Regions from separate parts of the Vreelandella gomseomensis genome, predicted to be linked through region 1. Evidence: predicted binding sites of a transcription regulator. Region 1 holds the regulator's gene; each other region holds the start of a gene.
The links. Region 1 encodes FliA, which starts transcription of late flagellar genes. Its sites were predicted from a motif close to CTAAAGTTNNNNNNNNNNCNGCCGATA; they were not measured.
Positions count from the first base shown of each region.

Region 2: a site for FliA is predicted at 1,515-1,541, ahead of QC815_RS04230 (flagellin N-terminal helical domain-containing protein). Genes of this name have one in related genera too.
Region 3: a site for FliA is predicted at 2,679-2,705, ahead of QC815_RS14870 (FliC/FljB family flagellin). Genes of this name have one in related genera too.
Region 4: a site for FliA is predicted at 3,000-3,026, ahead of QC815_RS00545 (MbtH family protein). Genes of this name have one in related genera too.

Region 1 is NZ_JARWAI010000006.1:224,741-228,838, reverse strand. Features, by position in the region: gene flhF (flagellar biosynthesis GTPase FlhF) at 1-204, shown strand, start outside; gene QC815_RS10020 (hypothetical protein) at 201-758, shown strand; gene QC815_RS10015 (flagellar protein FlhE) at 848-1,231, shown strand; gene QC815_RS10010 (RNA polymerase sigma factor FliA) at 1,263-1,964, shown strand; gene QC815_RS10005 (motility protein A) at 2,042-2,860, shown strand; gene QC815_RS10000 (OmpA/MotB family protein) at 2,866-3,546, shown strand; gene QC815_RS09995 (hypothetical protein) at 3,575-4,098, opposite strand, start outside.
Region 2 is NZ_JARWAI010000003.1:30,061-34,158, forward strand. Features, by position in the region: gene QC815_RS04225 (BCCT family transporter) at 1-620, shown strand, start outside; gene QC815_RS04230 (flagellin N-terminal helical domain-containing protein) at 625-1,446, opposite strand; gene folK (2-amino-4-hydroxy-6-hydroxymethyldihydropteridine diphosphokinase) at 1,595-2,026, opposite strand; gene QC815_RS04240 (SDR family oxidoreductase) at 2,186-2,932, shown strand; gene QC815_RS04245 (hypothetical protein) at 3,231-3,551, opposite strand; gene QC815_RS04250 (hypothetical protein) at 3,793-4,098, opposite strand, start outside.
Region 3 is NZ_JARWAI010000012.1:58,088-62,185, reverse strand. Features, by position in the region: gene fliD (flagellar filament capping protein FliD) at 1-922, shown strand, start outside; gene fliD (flagellar filament capping protein FliD) at 1,150-2,550, shown strand; gene QC815_RS14870 (FliC/FljB family flagellin) at 2,779-3,966, shown strand; gene QC815_RS14865 (O-linked N-acetylglucosamine transferase family protein) at 4,056-4,098, shown strand, end outside.
Region 4 is NZ_JARWAI010000001.1:138,193-142,290, forward strand. Features, by position in the region: gene QC815_RS00525 (condensation domain-containing protein) at 1-194, opposite strand, end outside; gene QC815_RS00530 (TauD/TfdA family dioxygenase) at 240-1,160, opposite strand; gene QC815_RS00535 (4'-phosphopantetheinyl transferase family protein) at 1,273-1,983, opposite strand; gene QC815_RS00540 (thioesterase II family protein) at 1,961-2,701, opposite strand; gene QC815_RS00545 (MbtH family protein) at 2,691-2,936, opposite strand; gene QC815_RS00550 (FecR/PupR family sigma factor regulator) at 3,164-3,370, opposite strand; gene QC815_RS00555 (RNA polymerase factor sigma-70) at 3,502-4,014, opposite strand.

The sequences.
Region 1 (4,098 bases):
GCCAGCGGCATCGCCGCAGTGGCGGGACATCTGGACTGTGCCGACGATGAAGCCGCCGTGACACTGCACAGCGATGTATTGAACCTGCTGTCAAGTCGGCGGCGTCGCCGTGACACGGCGCTGCTCGATGCGCTGGTCTATGCCTTCATGGCCCGGGACGCGATTCGCCAGCTGGGCAGCGTCAACCGTGAGGGCTTGACATGAGCGCTCAGGATCAAGCCGCCGGGCTGCGCAAATGGGCGGATCTGCAGCGTCAGCAGCGCGGCGATGAAGCGCCTCCCGAGGCGGTAGATGCCCCTGGGCCCATGGCCTATCAGGAGCCCATCGTGCCCGGCGCGGCCGCGATGACCCCGCCGGTGACCCCGCCGGCGCCCAAGACGCCTCTGATGGTGGTCGGCCTGCCCGCTGATGAACCGGCTCAGGTACGCAAGGTCAGCGCGCGTCTGGGTCAGTGGGCCGCCCTGGGGCGCGCCTGGGCCAAGGATCCCGCCGACTGGGATATCCGGATCGTGATGCCGGACGCCCCAGCGCTTGCCGAGCTGAGTCAGACACATCGGCGCTGGGCGCTGTGGGTGAGCAGCGATGCCGAGGCATTCGGGCGCATGTATCATGTCGTCAAGCAGCTTCATCAGCACAATGGCCCGCAGCGCTTGCTGGCGCTCCACGAACCGCACCTGCCCAGGCAGGGGCTGTTGGAAAACCTGCGCCAGGCGGCGGATCGCTATTTCGGGATCGAGCTGCTGCTGTTGGCCCGCTGACCCCGGCGAAGGCCGGTAAAGCGACTAATAAACGAGGCTTATTCGCTCATGAAAAGGAATGAAGCATGCTAGGCTGGTGGCGTCATGCAATGGGTCTTATGGTATTCGTCCTGGCTTTCGGCTCCATGGCGCAGGCGGCGCCCGGCAGCTGGGTCGCTCAGGTGCCGGGCCTACTGGTGACCATGAGCGACCGTGCCAGCCGCAGCGATGAGGTTCGCCCTCCCGCAGGCATGGTCGCGCAGTCGGCGGTTATCGGGCGTATCCAGTGGCAGTACCAGCATGCCCCGGGCGCCGCACTGCGGGCCTGGCTTTGCCATCCCGAGCGCTGCGTGGCCCTGTCCGGGATGCGCGGGGAAACCCGCGCCTTGTCCGGACTGAAGGCGACAACGCCGCTGCATTTTCAATTTGTGCTGCGGCCAGGACAGCGGCCCGTCAGCGTCAAAGGGCTGCAGATGATTATAAATTACCAGTGAGTCAAAGGTGGTTTAGCCGCGAGGCAATAGGATGTACACAGCACAAGGCAGGATCAAACAAAGTGAGCTGATGACGGAGTACATGCCACTGGTAAGACGTCAGGCCTTGACGCTGCAGGTCAGGCTACCCGCCAGCATCGAGCTGGACGACCTGATCCAGGCGGGCATGATGGGGCTGCTGGAGGCGCTGGGCCGTTTCGATGCCACCCAGGGGGCTACCTTTGCGACGTTTGCCAGCCAGCGTATCCGCGGCGCCATGGTGGACGAGCTGCGCACCCGTGACTGGCTGCCGCGCAGTGTCCGACGCTCGGCCAGGGCCGTGGATGAAACCGTCCGGCGACTCGAGCAATCGCTGGGCCGCGCCCCTGAAGAGGGGGAGATCGCCGAGGCGCTGGCGATGTCGCTGGGGGACTATCAGCAGCTGCTCCACGATACCAACAGCGGTCAGCTACTGCCCTTTGAAGAACTGGTGGCCGACGGCGCCGAACCCTATAATCGCGAGATCGGGAGTTCGCCGTTCGACCACCTACTTGATGCCCAGCAGCGGGAAACCCTGGAGGCCGCCATCGAGGCGCTCCCCGAGCGTGAAAAGCTACTGATGGCGCTTTACTATCAGGAAGAGCTGAACCTCAAGGAAGTCGGCGCCGTGCTTGGCGTCACGGAGTCACGCGTCTCCCAGTTGCACAGCCAGGCGGTCAGCCGCCTGCGCGCAAAGTTGAACGACTCGGCGTAGGTGTCTACCGCCGGCGGCGCAGCTTCCGGCCATGATGCTACTTTAACGCCTGGATTAATGCTTTAAGGAGCACCCCCATGAACCCATCGACGCTGATTGGTATTCTCGCCAGCATACTGCTGCTGGTAAGCGTCCTGTTTTTTACCGCCGAGTCACCGGGGAGCTTCCTCAATGTGCCGGGGCTGGCGATCGTGGTGACCGGCACCCTTGCGGCCACCTTCATCAGCTACCCGCTCAAGGAAGTGCTGCGTGTCGTACGTCTCGTCGGGCTCGTATTCCGCCGTGAAAATACCTACGTGCGTGACGATATCAATGAGCTCGTGTCCATGTCGCGGCTGTGGTTCAAGGGCGATGTGCGCGCCGTCGAGCAGGAGCTTGAAAACACCCGCAATCCCTTCCTGCGAACCGGTATTCAACTGGTCATTGCCAACACCAAGGAAGACGAGATCTTCGACATGCTGCGCTGGCGCATTGCGCGCCTCAAGGCGCGAGAGCACGCCGAAGCGCAGATCTTTCGTACCATGGCGACCTATGCCCCGGCGTTCGGCATGATCGGCACGCTGGTGGGTTTGGTGAACATGCTCGAGGTCATGGACTCCGGCAACCTGGACGTGATCGGGCCGCGCATGTCCGTGGCGCTGCTGACCACCTTCTATGGCATCCTGCTGGCCAACCTGGTGTTCAAGCCGATTGCGGTGAAGCTTGAACGGCGTACCGAAGAGCGTCTGATTACCATGAACATGGTGCTGGAAGGCATTTCGCTGATCACCAAGCGCCGCCTGCCGTCGTTCATCGAAGAAACGCTCAATTCGTTTGTCGCCAACTATCACGACGAAATCCGCGAGCCTGACGTCAAGAAGCCGCGTACCTCAACCAGCGCCGCCGCCAAAGGGTAGTCACTATGCTAGATGGGCATACGCGGCAAATGCTTGAGCCGCCGGTCACCGGCGGCGGGGACGAGGAAAGCTGGCTAACCAGCTATCTCGATGTGCTGACGCTGCTGATTACCCTGTTCGTGCTGCTCCTCTCGTTGGCCCCGCCTGGCGGCAACGACGAGGGTGCCGCCGGCAGTGTTGCCGAGGTGTCCCCTGGCGCCATTGAAGACCTTCCGCTGGCCACCCTGGCGGCCGGTATCCAGCCGCGACACAGCGGCGTGCAGCCGCGCTTTGATGGCATCAGCATTCCCGGTGTGGATGTTTCCCAGGGCCAGGAAGGCGTGACGCTGCGTATCAATGAGAGTCTGCTGTTCGACAGCGGGCGGGCACGGCTCACTGAGCAGGGTCGCGATCTGGTTGCCAGCCTGGTGGACGTGCTGAACGCCTTCGAAGGGCAGGTGTCGGTTGAGGGCCACACGGATAACGTGCCCATCTCTACCTCACGCTTTCCTTCCAACTGGGAGCTGTCATCGGCGCGGGCCATTGCGGTGGTGCGCCACCTGGAAAGCCTTGGGCTCGATGATTCCCGTATGCGGGCCGTCGGCTATGCTGATACCCAACCCATGGAGAGTAACGCAACGTCGCAGGGGCGAGCCGCCAACCGCCGCGTTGAACTGCTGCTGCGCCAGCGGTCAACGCAAGAATAAGCCAGCCCCTCGCCAGTATCAGCCGGTTTCATGACGCGTGCTTGCATTGTCGCTGCATGCGGGTCAGCGCCTGGCCGGCGCCCTCAAGGCTGAATGTCATGTACCAGGGATCCCGCTCGCCCTGGTCGAAGCCCAGAAAGATCTGTTCCCCGTCGCCCATGTCGGCGATCAGCTGATGGATATCGTCCAGGTAAAAATGCACGTAGAAACCGTCATCGGCGCGCTCGGTAATGAATTCGGCCACGCTGTAGACACGCTCGCGTTCGTCGACGCGCAACCGGGCGGGCACCAGGTTGACCGTGCGACTTTCACCCTGGATTTCGCCCAGCGTCACGCGCATCTCCAGCCAGGGCAGGTCGCAAACCCCCGGGGTGGCGTTGACGCTCAGGGTGGCATCGGCGTAGCTGTGGGTTTCCACCGCGCGAAAATGCCGCTCGTCGCCAAGGGTTAATACCATCGATTGCCAATGGTCGTGGCGCTGGTCGTCTGTCACGTTATACGAGACGGCGTGTGCTGACGGCAGCGACAGAAGCAGAGTCGTGCCGAGCGTTG
Region 2 (4,098 bases), on a different contig from region 1:
CCACCACCGCGGATACCGCCCCGGACTGGTGGATGCAGTGGTGGACGGTGTTCTTCTTTGCCTGGTTCATCGGCTACGCCCCGCTGATGGCGATCTTCGTGGCGCGCATTTCCCGAGGCCGTACCATTCGCCAGATGATTATCGCCGTGGCCGTCATTGCGCCGATCGCCACCTCAGTGTGGTTTACCCTGCTGGGCGGTTCGGGCATTTACTACCAGTTAACCGGCGCCATCGAGCTGACCGAGGCACTGAACAATTTCCAGTTCGATGTGGCAACCTTGACCGTGGCCCAGGCGCTGCCCGGGGGCACCTGGATGGCGCTGGCGATCCTGCTGTTGACCACCATTTTCGTGGCCACTACCGGTGACTCGATGAGCTACGCCATTGCCGTGGTCGGTGCCGGTCACGACGACCCAAGCCCCTATGTGCGCGCTTTCTGGGGCATCGCCATGGCACTGATGGCGGCGGTACTGCTGAACATGGGCGCCGGGCAGATCAGCGCGCTTCAGCAGTTTATCGTGATCACCGCGATCCCGGTGTCGTTGATATTGCTGCCCACGCTGTGGAACGGCCCTCAGGCGGCGTACGCCATGGCCAGGGAGCAGGGCATCATCCAGTAACCGCTTAGCGCCCTTCCAGTAGCCGCAGCACCAGCTGCGGCTGCTGGTTGGCCTGGGCAAGCATACGAATGCCCACCTGCTGCAGCAGCTGCGCGCGCAGCAGATTGGACACTTCTCTTGCATAGTCGGCATCCTGAATGCGCGACTGGGCGGCAGAGGTGTTGATAATGCTGTTATTGAGGCCATCAATGACGCTCTCGAAGCGATTCTGCACGGCGCCTAGGTAGCTACGCTGACGATCAATGCGCTTGATGGCGTCATCCATCGCGGCCAGCGGGCTGTCGGTAGCGCTGGCATCATCGAGCACACTGAAGTTCTCAAGCCCTAGTGCCTGAACGCCCATGCCTTCAAGACGCACCGCAATGCTGTCCCCTGCGTTCGCGCCCACCTGAATATTGAGCGATTTATCGCTGTCGACCAGCCCGATGCCGTTGAAATTGCTTTGCTCGGCCACCCGGTCGATTTCTTCCAAACGCTGATCGATCTCGGTCTGAATGGATTCAAGGTCGCTTGGGGAGTTAGTGCCGTTGGCGGCCTGGACGCTGAGCTCGCGAATGCGCTGCAGGCTGTCATTGATGACATCGAGCGCACCTTCAGCCGTTTGCACCATTGAAATGCCGTCGTTGGTGTTGCGAATCGCCTGATTCATACCGCGCACCTGCGCGTCCATGCGATTGGCAATGGCCTGCCCCGCCGGGTCATCCTTGGCGCTGTTGATGCGCAAGCCGGAGGACAGGCGCTGCATGGCCGTTTGCATCGACTGCTGGCTCGCGCGCAGATTGTTGATTACCAGCAACGACGTCAGGTTGGTCGCAAGACTGATCACGGTGGTTCCTCGTAGAGCTGCCCTTTTGCCGGCGTCGCTGAACGCAGCCCAACAGGCAGTCATATTGTTATCGGCTGAACGCCGAAAACCTCAAGTCTTACGCTGGAAATATATCGTCATCCGGCAAAGCAGCTTCATCAACCGACGCTTAGGCAGAAGCGCGTCCGGTGGCCGCCAGCAGCTCGTCCACCGGCACGCGGACGTAATCCTGATGGAGATAGCCGTCGTCCACCAGCTCGCCGTTCCAGGCCACGATATCAAGGTCCATGGTGCGCGGTCCCGACTTGATCGGCCCACGCACCCGACCCAGCCGGTCTTCGACGTCTTTCAGATAAGCGCGAAAGTCGCTCATCGTCAGACGCGTGCGCACCAAAAGGGCAGCATTGAGAAAGTTGGGCTGCTGCTGATAGCCGACCGGCGTCGTGACGATCTCCCGGGAGCGCCCCACCAGTTCGCACTCGTTGTCCAGTATGTCGAGCGCCTCGGCGGCGTGCCGCTCGGGCTCGATGTTCGAGCCCAGTGAAATCACGCATTCATTGAGCGAGGTGTCGGGCTGGGCGTATAAAGGGTGCAGAGACATGGCGAGCTATCCTTGAGCGGGGCACTGGTGAGACATTAGCCTAACGCCCTGCGCTACTTGTGCAAGTGCTGTACAATTTATTGACAAACGCTGCCCTCACGCAGACAGTCGTTATGATTCCAAACCTTTGACCACCGTATCACGATGAGGATCGTTTCAATGAGTACACCGGCAGCACTGGTCACCGGCGGCGCGACCCGCCTGGGACGCCATTTCGCTGAATCGCTGGCCGCCGCAGGCTACGATATCGCGCTACACGTCAACCGCTCCCGCGAGGAAGCCGAGGTGGTCGCCGAGGGCATTCGCGCTCAGGGTCGAGCATGTGAGCTGTTTGCCTGCGATTTTCTGCAAGACGACGTCGGTCAGCTGATCGAGCAGGTCACCCAGCGCTTCCCGCAGCTGAGCGTGCTGCTCAACAGCGCGTCGGCGTACGCACCCGCGCCGCTCGCCGAGACTGACCTGGCCATGCTGGAAACCCAGTTCAGGGTCAATCTGTTTACGCCACTGCTGTTGACCCGGCATTTCGCCAACGCGGTGGAATCGGGCCAGGTGATCAACATCATCGACAACAAGGTGGCCTATCACCAGTACCCCTACGCGGCCTACCTGCTGTCCAAGAAGAGCCTCGCGGAAATGACGCGCATGGCGGCGCTTGAGTTTGCGCCACGTATCCGCGTGAACGGCATTGCCCCCGGCGTGGTACTGCCCGCCTCTCAGCGCACCAGCGACTATATCGACTGGCGGATCGAGGGCATCCCGGTCGACCATCAGGGCGCACCGGATCACCTGGTGCAGGCACTCCATTACCTGCTCACTAACGACTTTGTGGCCGGACAGATTCTGTACGTCGATGGCGGCGAATCGATCAACCTGGTGGGCCGCCACTCGGAAAACTATCCCGGTTAATACCCTTATCGAGTACCGAGAGCAGTCCCTGGTGATTGAGTCATTTTCTAGGCAGGACTCGGTTCATGTGTGCTGCTCCCGGATGCCCCTGGCAGGCTGCCAGGGGCATCGCCCTTTGCCGCCAGATCAGGCCCCGTAAGCGGCGGTATATTCATTGATACGGCACTTCCCCTGGCCGGACGTGCAGGGGACTTTCACTCCCAGAAACAGCGTCGATCAAGGCGCTACGCGCCATACTTGGCGCACAAAGCAAAAAGCCCCGTCAAAACGGGGCTTTAAAAACGGACAATTTAATTATCTACTCAGCGTCTTGTGACGCATCATCTTCAACGGCTTTTTTGTTACGTCGCCCCTCAAGCACGCGAGGAGCTACAAATAGCGCCACCATGCCAAATAAATCGAGAGTACCAATGATTCCCGCTGCAAAAGCACTGTAGGGAGCGATCAGAACTGCTGCAATCAACCCAACAAGCGCGATGGTGACACCACACAACTGGCCTCGGCGATCCTTTAAAATACTACCGGAAAGGCCAGTTTTATTCATTTCGTGAACGTGTTTCTGATCATCAACTGCCATCTGAACGATGGCTTTGCGGGTTTCTTCATCGAACTGATTCAAGATGTCTGGATGAGGCAACGGGCCACTGAAGCTTGTTTGCCTGACACGTTGATGTAGGTGCTGCTCTCTTGCTGGCTCGATTTGTAGATGTCTAGAGAGCTCCTGCTGTTGCTCTTGAGTCAGGTTGCCTCGTTCAAGTTTAGCAACAAGGCGATCAAGCTCAGAGTCGGATTCAAGCTCCCCATCTGCTAGTTCAACGTGCTTATTAGTGTCGGAATGGCTACCGACTGCTTCGTGTTTATCAGGCTAATCCGGCATGCTGTACACGCTTCTGATAATCGCTTACCGCTTTATACAGATGAGAGCCAGCATTGGCCCAGTGTTGGCCAATACGATCCTGAGCGGTACCTTTCGGCATGTGCTGCGAGTAATCACCTGTTGGCCAGATATCCATGACACTACCAGCCGCAAGCACAGTGCGCGGAATCTTGTAGTGAGATTTCATGGTTTTGCTCCTAATTTCACTAACATACGGAATGTACGAAAGTGCTTCATACATCTCAGTAGCCATTTCCAATTTACTGAAAAAAGATGCTGTGATGTGTGC
Region 3 (4,098 bases), on a different contig from region 1:
CAGTTCGCTCGAAGACATTCGAGATGCCATCAATGCAGATGAAAACGCCGGCGTTAATGCCACCATCATTAACGATGGCACTCAGGATCGCCTAGCGGTCAGCTCGCGTGAAAGTGGTGCCGATGCTTCCATCAGCAACTTTACCTTTGATGGTGATGCGCCGTTTGCTGCGGATACCGACAATACCTTGCAGGCGGGTACCGACGCCGCGCTTAACGTCAACGGCATTGATATCACCAGTCCAACCAATCAGGTCGAAGGCGCGATCCAGGGCGTTACCCTCAACCTACAAAGTGAAGGTACCGGCACGGTAGCTGTAGAGCAGGATACCCGGGCCGTTCGTGAAGCCGTCACGTCGTTTGTCGATTCGTATAACGCGCTGAAAGAGACAACAAGCGAGCTTACCAACTTTGACCCAGAGACCGGCGAAGCTGGTCCATTAAATGGTGACAGCGCCGTGCGCACGGCAGAATCGAGTTTGCGCAGCGTGTTGAGCGGTGGCGTCGCGTCAGGTGGCGATGGCATTTCAATGCTCAGTCAAGTGGGTATCTCGCTGGAGGTTGATGGCACGCTTTCCCTTGATGAAGATAAGTTAAGTGACGTGGTCGCCAACGACCAGCAGGCGCTAGCTGACTTCTTCGTGGGAACTGAAAATAATCCTGGAATGGCAAGCCAAGTAGACACCCGCGTTGAGCAGTTACTTGGCAGCAGCGGTGCCGTTCAGGGGGCTATCACCAGCAGTGAAAATATCGTCGACTCTCTAGGTGATCGCTATACCCGTATGGAGCAAGACATCGGCCGAACCATTGAGCGCTACCGCACCCAGTTTGGCCAGCTAGACGGCATGATCGCCGAGATGAACCAGACCAGCAGCTACCTCACCCAGCAGTTTGCATCCTTGGATGCCCAGCTTGGCCGCTAGCATACGTTAATTCGCCCAGCCCACTTAAAAATGCCTGCCCTTGCGCAGGCATTTTTGTGCTCACATCGCCTGAACAGGGTAAGCTAACCAAATGAACTAATAAAAAAGCGTTAAAGCTAGCGCCTTTTTGGCCGATTACTCTAACCATCAAAGATAGAAAGGTGCTGAGGTGGGCCGATGTCCGCTCCCAGCCCAGTGGGTTTAGCCTTACAATCGAGGAACCTGGTATGGCGACGATTACCTCTCTTGGGATTGGCTCCGGCCTTGACCTGAACGGCTTGTTGGATCAGTTGAAAGATGCCGAACGCGGCAAGCTTGCACCGATTACCCGTCAGCAAGCGCAGCAGGAAGCCAAAATCTCTGCTTACGGCAAAATTCAGACGTCGATGGACGCGCTGCAGGATGCGGTAGGCGCGCTTAGCGACCCCAAGCTTTATCAAAGCCTGTCGGCCAACGTGCGCGGCGATGAGATTTCCGCAACAACTGATGCCGATGCGTTACCTGGCAGTTACCGGGTTGAGGTGACTGACCTGGCGACGGCGGGTACTCTGGCTTCACAGCGCTTGGTGGGCACAGAAAGCGATGCTGCCCTCGACATGGGCGGCGCCACCCAGTTACGGCTCGACTTTGCTGGCTTGGATAGCGTTAATATCGACGTGGCGGCGGACAGCAGCCTGGAAGATATTCGCGACGCGATCAATGCCAACGACGCTGCAGGTGTCAGCGCCAGCGTTATTTTCGATGGCGAGGGCTACCGCCTGGCGCTTAGCTCAAAAGAAACCGGACTTGATGCGTCGGTTACCGGATTCAGCTTTGTGGATGCTGCTGGCGCAGCCGTGGCCACGCCTCCCTTTGCCAGCGACACCCAGGTAAGTGGTCAAGATGCCGCGCTGACCGTCAATGGCATCGCTATTACTAGTGCCAGCAACACGATAGAAGACGCCATCCAGGGAGTGACCCTGGATCTGGGTGAGCTAAACCTGGGTACAGGTGAAACTGCCAGCAGCACAGTGAACGTCGAACGTAACACTTTAAAAGTACGCGAAGCCATTGGTGATTTTGTCGAGGCCTTTAACGATGTAAAGAACACCATTGGCACCGTGACAAAATTCGATAGCGAGACGGGCGAGGCGGCTGAACTGGTCGGCGACAGCTCCGTGCGTACCATTGAAAACCGGCTGCGCTCTGTACTTAGCGGCGGTGTGGCAGGCGGCGAGTTCTCCACGTTAACCCAGCTCGGCATCACCCTGCAGCGCGACGGCACGCTGGAAATGGACGATGACACCATCAGCGGCTTGGCCAAGAATAGCCCCGATGCGCTGAGCGACTTTTTCACCGGCGTGGAGGGTGATGAAAACTCGGTGGGGCTGGCGAGCATCCTTAGTACCACGCTTGAACAGCTGATGAGCAAAAACGGTACTCTGGGCAACGCCATCAGCGGTGCGGAAAACCGCATCGATAGCCTCGGTGAGCGCTATGAGCGCATGGAAAACACCATCGAACGCACCATCTCCCGCTACCGCACCCAGTTCGGCCAGTTGGATGCCATGATCGCGCAGATGAACAGCACAAGCTCCTACCTCACCAAGCAGTTTGAGGCCATGGATGCTCAGCTAGGCCGCGATTAACCACCGTAAGTCAGTAGAAAACGAGTAGTTAATCACAGGGCCTTTTGGCCCTGTGTTGGCTTCTACGCAACCTTTTCAGTGCATCAGCATATTTCTACCTCTCTTTTGCAATTTTTTAGCATCCAGCCCTAAAGGTTTTCCTCGCCGAGCCGTTAGTAAATATAACGGCACACAAGGTGGCCGAAAGCAGGCCTCAGGGCCAGTGTCCAAAGCAAGGAGAATCACACCATGTCAGTGATCAATACCAACATTACCTCGATGATCGGTCAGCAGAACCTGAACCAATCTTCGAATGCTCTGCAGACTTCCATGGAGCGTTTGAGTTCTGGCCTGCGTATCAACAGTGCCAAGGACGATGCGGCTGGTCAGGCTATTGCCAACCGTATGAGCGCGCAAATCACCGGTTTGGGCCAGGCTCAGCGTAACGCCAACGATGGTATCTCCATCGCACAAACCGCTGAGGGTGGTTTGAACCAGGTTAACGATAACCTGCAGCGTGTACGTGAGCTGACCGTCCAGGCCGCTAACGGCACCAACAGCCAGGACGACTTGAACTCTATCCAGGCAGAAATTGATCAGCGCCTGACAGAGATTAACCGTATTTCTGACGAGACTGATTTCAATGGCACGCTGGTGCTCTCTGAAGATCAGCAAGTTTCCATCCAAGTAGGTTCTGAGGACGGTCAAACCATCAGCGTCAACCTGGAAGAAATCAACGCCGAAACACTGGGCCTTGATAGCTTTAATGTTAACGGCGCTCAGGGTACGGTAGCCGCTGCGACAGCTTCTAATTTTGAAGATGCTTACGGCGATTCCACTGGTATTGTTGACTCTGAGGTTAGCGATTTTGGTGCTGATCTCGCGACTAATTTGGGCGTTGCCGCTGGCTCTGTTACTGCAACTACTGCTGATGCTTTCGTTGATGAGGGTGGTAACTGGTACGCACAGGTTCAGGTTAGTGCCGCATCTGAAGCCGAGTCTCGTACTCTCGCTGCGCAGGGCATCAACATTGCCAGTGGTGCTTCGGTAACCTTCAATGTTGCGCTTGATCCGCAAGATGCCGATGTAACAACCAACACCACAGCTTCATTTACGGTTGACGGTACTGAGCTCACCGCTGCAAGCCTGCTGACGGGTGCTACCAACAACCCGCTTGGCGAGCTTGATTCCGCGCTGTCACAGGTGGATAACCTGCGCTCTGACCTTGGTGCGATTCAGAACCGCTTTGAGTCTGCCATCACCAACCTCAGTACGAATGAGACCAACCTGTCTGCTGCGCGCTCACGCATCGAAGATGCTGATTACGCAACAGAAGTGGCGGACATGACCAAGAATCAGATCCTCCAGCAGGCAGGTACATCCGTACTGGCCCAGGCTAATCAGCTGCCGCAGAACGTACTGTCGCTGCTGGGCTAAATGTAGCCACATCGTAAGAGTGCTAGACTATATAAGGCTGCCGATTGGCAGCCTTTTTACTGGTTGAGATTTGAGTGGGTGATAGGTCTATGAGCAAACAAGCGGCAAAACGCTTCGAGAAGCAGATTAAAG
Region 4 (4,098 bases), on a different contig from region 1:
CGTGAACGTCGCTCCAGGGTGGCGTAGTCAAGCGTGGTTTCACCCTGAGCATTCACCACAGTCAGCGCCCTGTCGTTGGGCCTTTCCCGGGCCAGGCGACTTAAATGCTCGACATAGCTTCTAAAAGCGTCATTGCGACTAGCATCGTTATGGGACGGGCGGCTGTTCACTGTCTGAGCGTGCCTAATATTCATATACGTACCTGCTGGAGTTCCTGGCCGTGGGGTAAAGTGTTGCGTTCAGTCGTTGGAGAGGTTGCCGTGACCTTCCGCCATGGCGACAACGACTTTGCGCGGCCCTTTAAACGGCGTTCGTGCGTGGGCGACCAACATATTGTCGAGCATCAGCACATCGCCCGCCTGCCAGGGGAACATCACCGTTTCCTCGGCCATTACGCCGCGGATCTCATCGAAAATGGCATCGTCAATGGGGCTGCCATCGGCAAAGAAAACGTTGCGCGGCATGTCTTCGGGGTCGAGCATCTCTTCCAGCGATTCACGTACTTCTGGCTGCAGGTTGGAGACATGGAAAAGGTGGCCCTGGTTGAACCACACCGGCTCACCGGTGACCGGGTGAGTCTCTATGCCTTGGCATAGCTGGGTGGTACGCAGGTCGCCGTCGGGTTTCCATTCGCAGCGAATCCCCGCGCGCTGGCAGAATGCCTCCACTTCAGCGCGGTCTTCGGTGTTAAACACCTTTTGCCAAGGCATATCGAAATCGCCGTAGTTGCGTACGTAGAGAATCCCGGGGGCAAAGCGCTCACGAATCTCTACCGGCATACGGCGGTAAATGGCACGGCTATCGGCTATCGGCGTCTCTCCCCCCTCGGGTGACGCGGTGACACAGTGGAACCAGATTTTCATCGGCCACTCACGGGTATAGGCCTGCTCGTTGTGAAGGGGAATATGTTGATGGGCGGGGTATTCGGTGGAGGTATAAATACCCGATGACACCGCTGAGCGTGGCGTCGAGGCGAACTCGTAGCTCAGCAGCGGATGGCCAAAGGCGGCGGCAAACTGTTGAAAATCATCAACGGCGGGAACGTCAAAGCCTCTCAGTAGCACGCCGCCCACTTTGGTCACTAGTGACTCAATATCCGCACGCAAATCGTCGAAGGCTTCCAGCAGCGGCTGCCCTGGGTAGGCGGGGGAAATCATCATGGGCAGCTCAGAATCAGCTGGCCCCTGACGTTGGGATATGGCGTTGGTTGGGTGCGTTAGTGTTGCGCTTTGGCTGTCCATTATTGATCTCCTAAAAAGTCATTGAGTAGCGTTAACCTTGGGCATAGCCTTGATCGCTATAGCCCGAGTCGAGATAGCTTGTGTCGACATAACCCAGGGCAGCGGCATAGCCACTTGGCGCTGGCAGCGGCCATGCCTGCAGAGGTGATGACACGGGAAGCGAGTGCTCAAGGTGATAGGTGTTCGGTTCTGAAGAGGACGTAATAGAGAGCGACTGCAGATGATCGGTAATCCCAAGGCCCAGGGTTTTGAGCACCGCCTCTTTGACCACCCAGCGCTCCATAAAGGGGAGATTGGCGCCGCTAATGTGATCACGCTGCTCGCTAGGCGATAGAACCAACCCATGCAACGGCGCCAGTTCGTCCTCGGGTCGGCGACGCTCAATATCGACCCCCACCGCGCCGCCGGGAGCGAGCGCGATCAGGGCGACATGGCCAGAATGGGAGACATTGAAGGCAGGCCCCTCAGCGTTTTCCAGCTCGGGCTTACCGTAGGCGTTTTGAGTAAACACCAGCTTTTCTGGCGCTATACCGGTGTACTCAGATAGCAGACGCCGCAGAGCAGCGCGTGTTGCCATGGCCCGGATGGCATCGGCGTGATGGCGAAACTGCTGGGCACGCTGCCACTCGGCTCGGCTCAGCAGTTGATCGTCGTCGTCGGCCACCGGGGCATTCAGGTCGAGCGCCAGGCACCAAACCTCAAGCCCCTCGGGCACCCCTTCAGCTAACCGCAGGCGCTGCATGGGGCACCTCCTCAAGCCGCCGGGTCAGCGCACGTTCTATGGTCTCCAGCACTTGCGCTTGCTGCTGGCGAATAAAGAAGTGGCCGCCTTCGAACCAGTTTAAAGAGAACGCCCCACCCGCTTCCCGCCGCCACGCTTCCAGACGCTCTTCCTCGATATCGTCTTCACGCCCAGCGAGTACCTGTAGGGGGTAAGCAAGCGGCGACCCGCCGCGATAGCGGAAACTGCGGCAGAGGCGATAGTCCGCTGCTAATACGTCCAGGGTAAGGCGCAGCAGTTCAGGGCTTTCGAAGACTTCCTCAGGAGTGCCGCCCTGTTGGCGCAGATCCGCAATCAAGGCCTTATCGTTATCAAGCCCCGCCAAGCGTTCTGGGTCGCGCATTGAGGGCGCCGCGCTGCCTGAGGCGAATAACATCCGTGGCTGAGGGCGCCCCACATCGCGCAAGCGTGCCGCCATGCCGTAGGCCAGCAGCGCCCCCATGCTGTGGCCGAACAGGGCAAAATCACCGCGCATCCGTGTTGCCTGCTCTTCGCACAGCCGCACCACCTGGGTCTCGAAGTCGTCGATAAGCGGCTCACCCAGGCGCTCGCCACGCCCAGGCAATTCGACGGGATACACCTCGACCCAGGCGGGCAACTGGCGCTTCCAGCGCAGATACATGGTGGCGCTGGCCCCGGCGCAGGGCAGGCAGAGCAGCCTTAAACGTTTAACCGGCATTCACCTGCTCCGCCTCGGCACTAGCTTGCTCATCCATCCACTGGCGCAGTGACAGTGGTCGCATATCGGTCCAGGTCTTTTCGACGTAGTCGAGGCAGGTTGGCTTATCGCCGAGCACACCGGTATCCGTCCAGCCAGCAGGAATCGCTTTCCATTCCGGCCAGAGGGAGTACTGCTCTTCGTGGTTGACTAATACGCGGAAGACAGCATCTTCACGATCAAAACAGCTTGTCATGGGTAGAACCTCACCGTTTCCTAAGGAATGAGAAATAAAACGCAATTGCTTCTCATTACTTAATGACGTGTGAGGAACCAGAAAATTTAATGTCGGGAAGGAAAAAATAGAAAGAATGCGGGCGGGGGCTAAACGGCTCTAGCGCTTAAAAACATGAAAGGCGTCAAACCATCAAGGAGGAAAACCAGGGGCACAAAAAAACGGAGTGGTTAAAAAGCAGCGAGTTATCAGTTGCGCTCATCACTGCGCGGAATCATCCCCGTGAGCAGCCAAAGCTGTTCTGCTTCATGAAATACTCGGCGATGCTGGGAAGAGTCTGCCAACCATGCATTCAGCGCTTCGCGATCAGCGTCGCTCAACGTCTCTTCATGCTCTCGCATCAGCCAGTCAATAGCAGTTTGCCAAACGGCATCGTCGCCGCTTTCATTATCCATCGTTACTGTCAAACCTCGCTATTGCTGTCCGCTCAATACTTGCCTGGGGAAGCGTCTAGGCTCTTCGACGCTATAGCCATCTGATGACAGTGTAACAAAGCGACAACAAAGGAGGCATAACTAAAGTGGGCTTACCGCCCTTGCAACGACCGACGGCAATGGGTAAGCGCATCGCGGATCATAAAGTTAACCGATGTGGTGGAAACCTCTAATTGCTGGGCCACTTCCCGCTGGGTATGGCTTCCCGAACGGTAGAGTTCAAAGGCACGGCGGGTCCGCTCAGGTAGCTCATCCAACGCTTCAACCACCTGGGCCAAGGCCTGGCGATCAATGGCAATCACCTCAGGCGAATGCGAAGCGCAAGAGGTGTTATCTCCCTCCTCTTCTTTTGCAAACAATGCAGACTCAAAAGCGGAACGGCGACAGCGGTCAATGGCGAGGTTACGCACTACCCGTGACACGTAGGATATGGGCTGCTTTACCTCAAAAAGGGTGGTTGCTTCTGAAATTTTAAGATAGGCATCCTGTACAACATCATCGGCTTGATCAGTATTGCCCAATACTTTTGCGGCGACACAGCAGAGCCGGGGTCGCTGATTAACGAAGATATCCTCTAACTCAGCATTCCACGACTGGGTACCCACGGTTTGGCCTCCTGCCTTGATTAACACCACGGAATAAATAGCAATAGTTATTATTTGCGTTAAATGGCAGTAAGTCAATCGGTG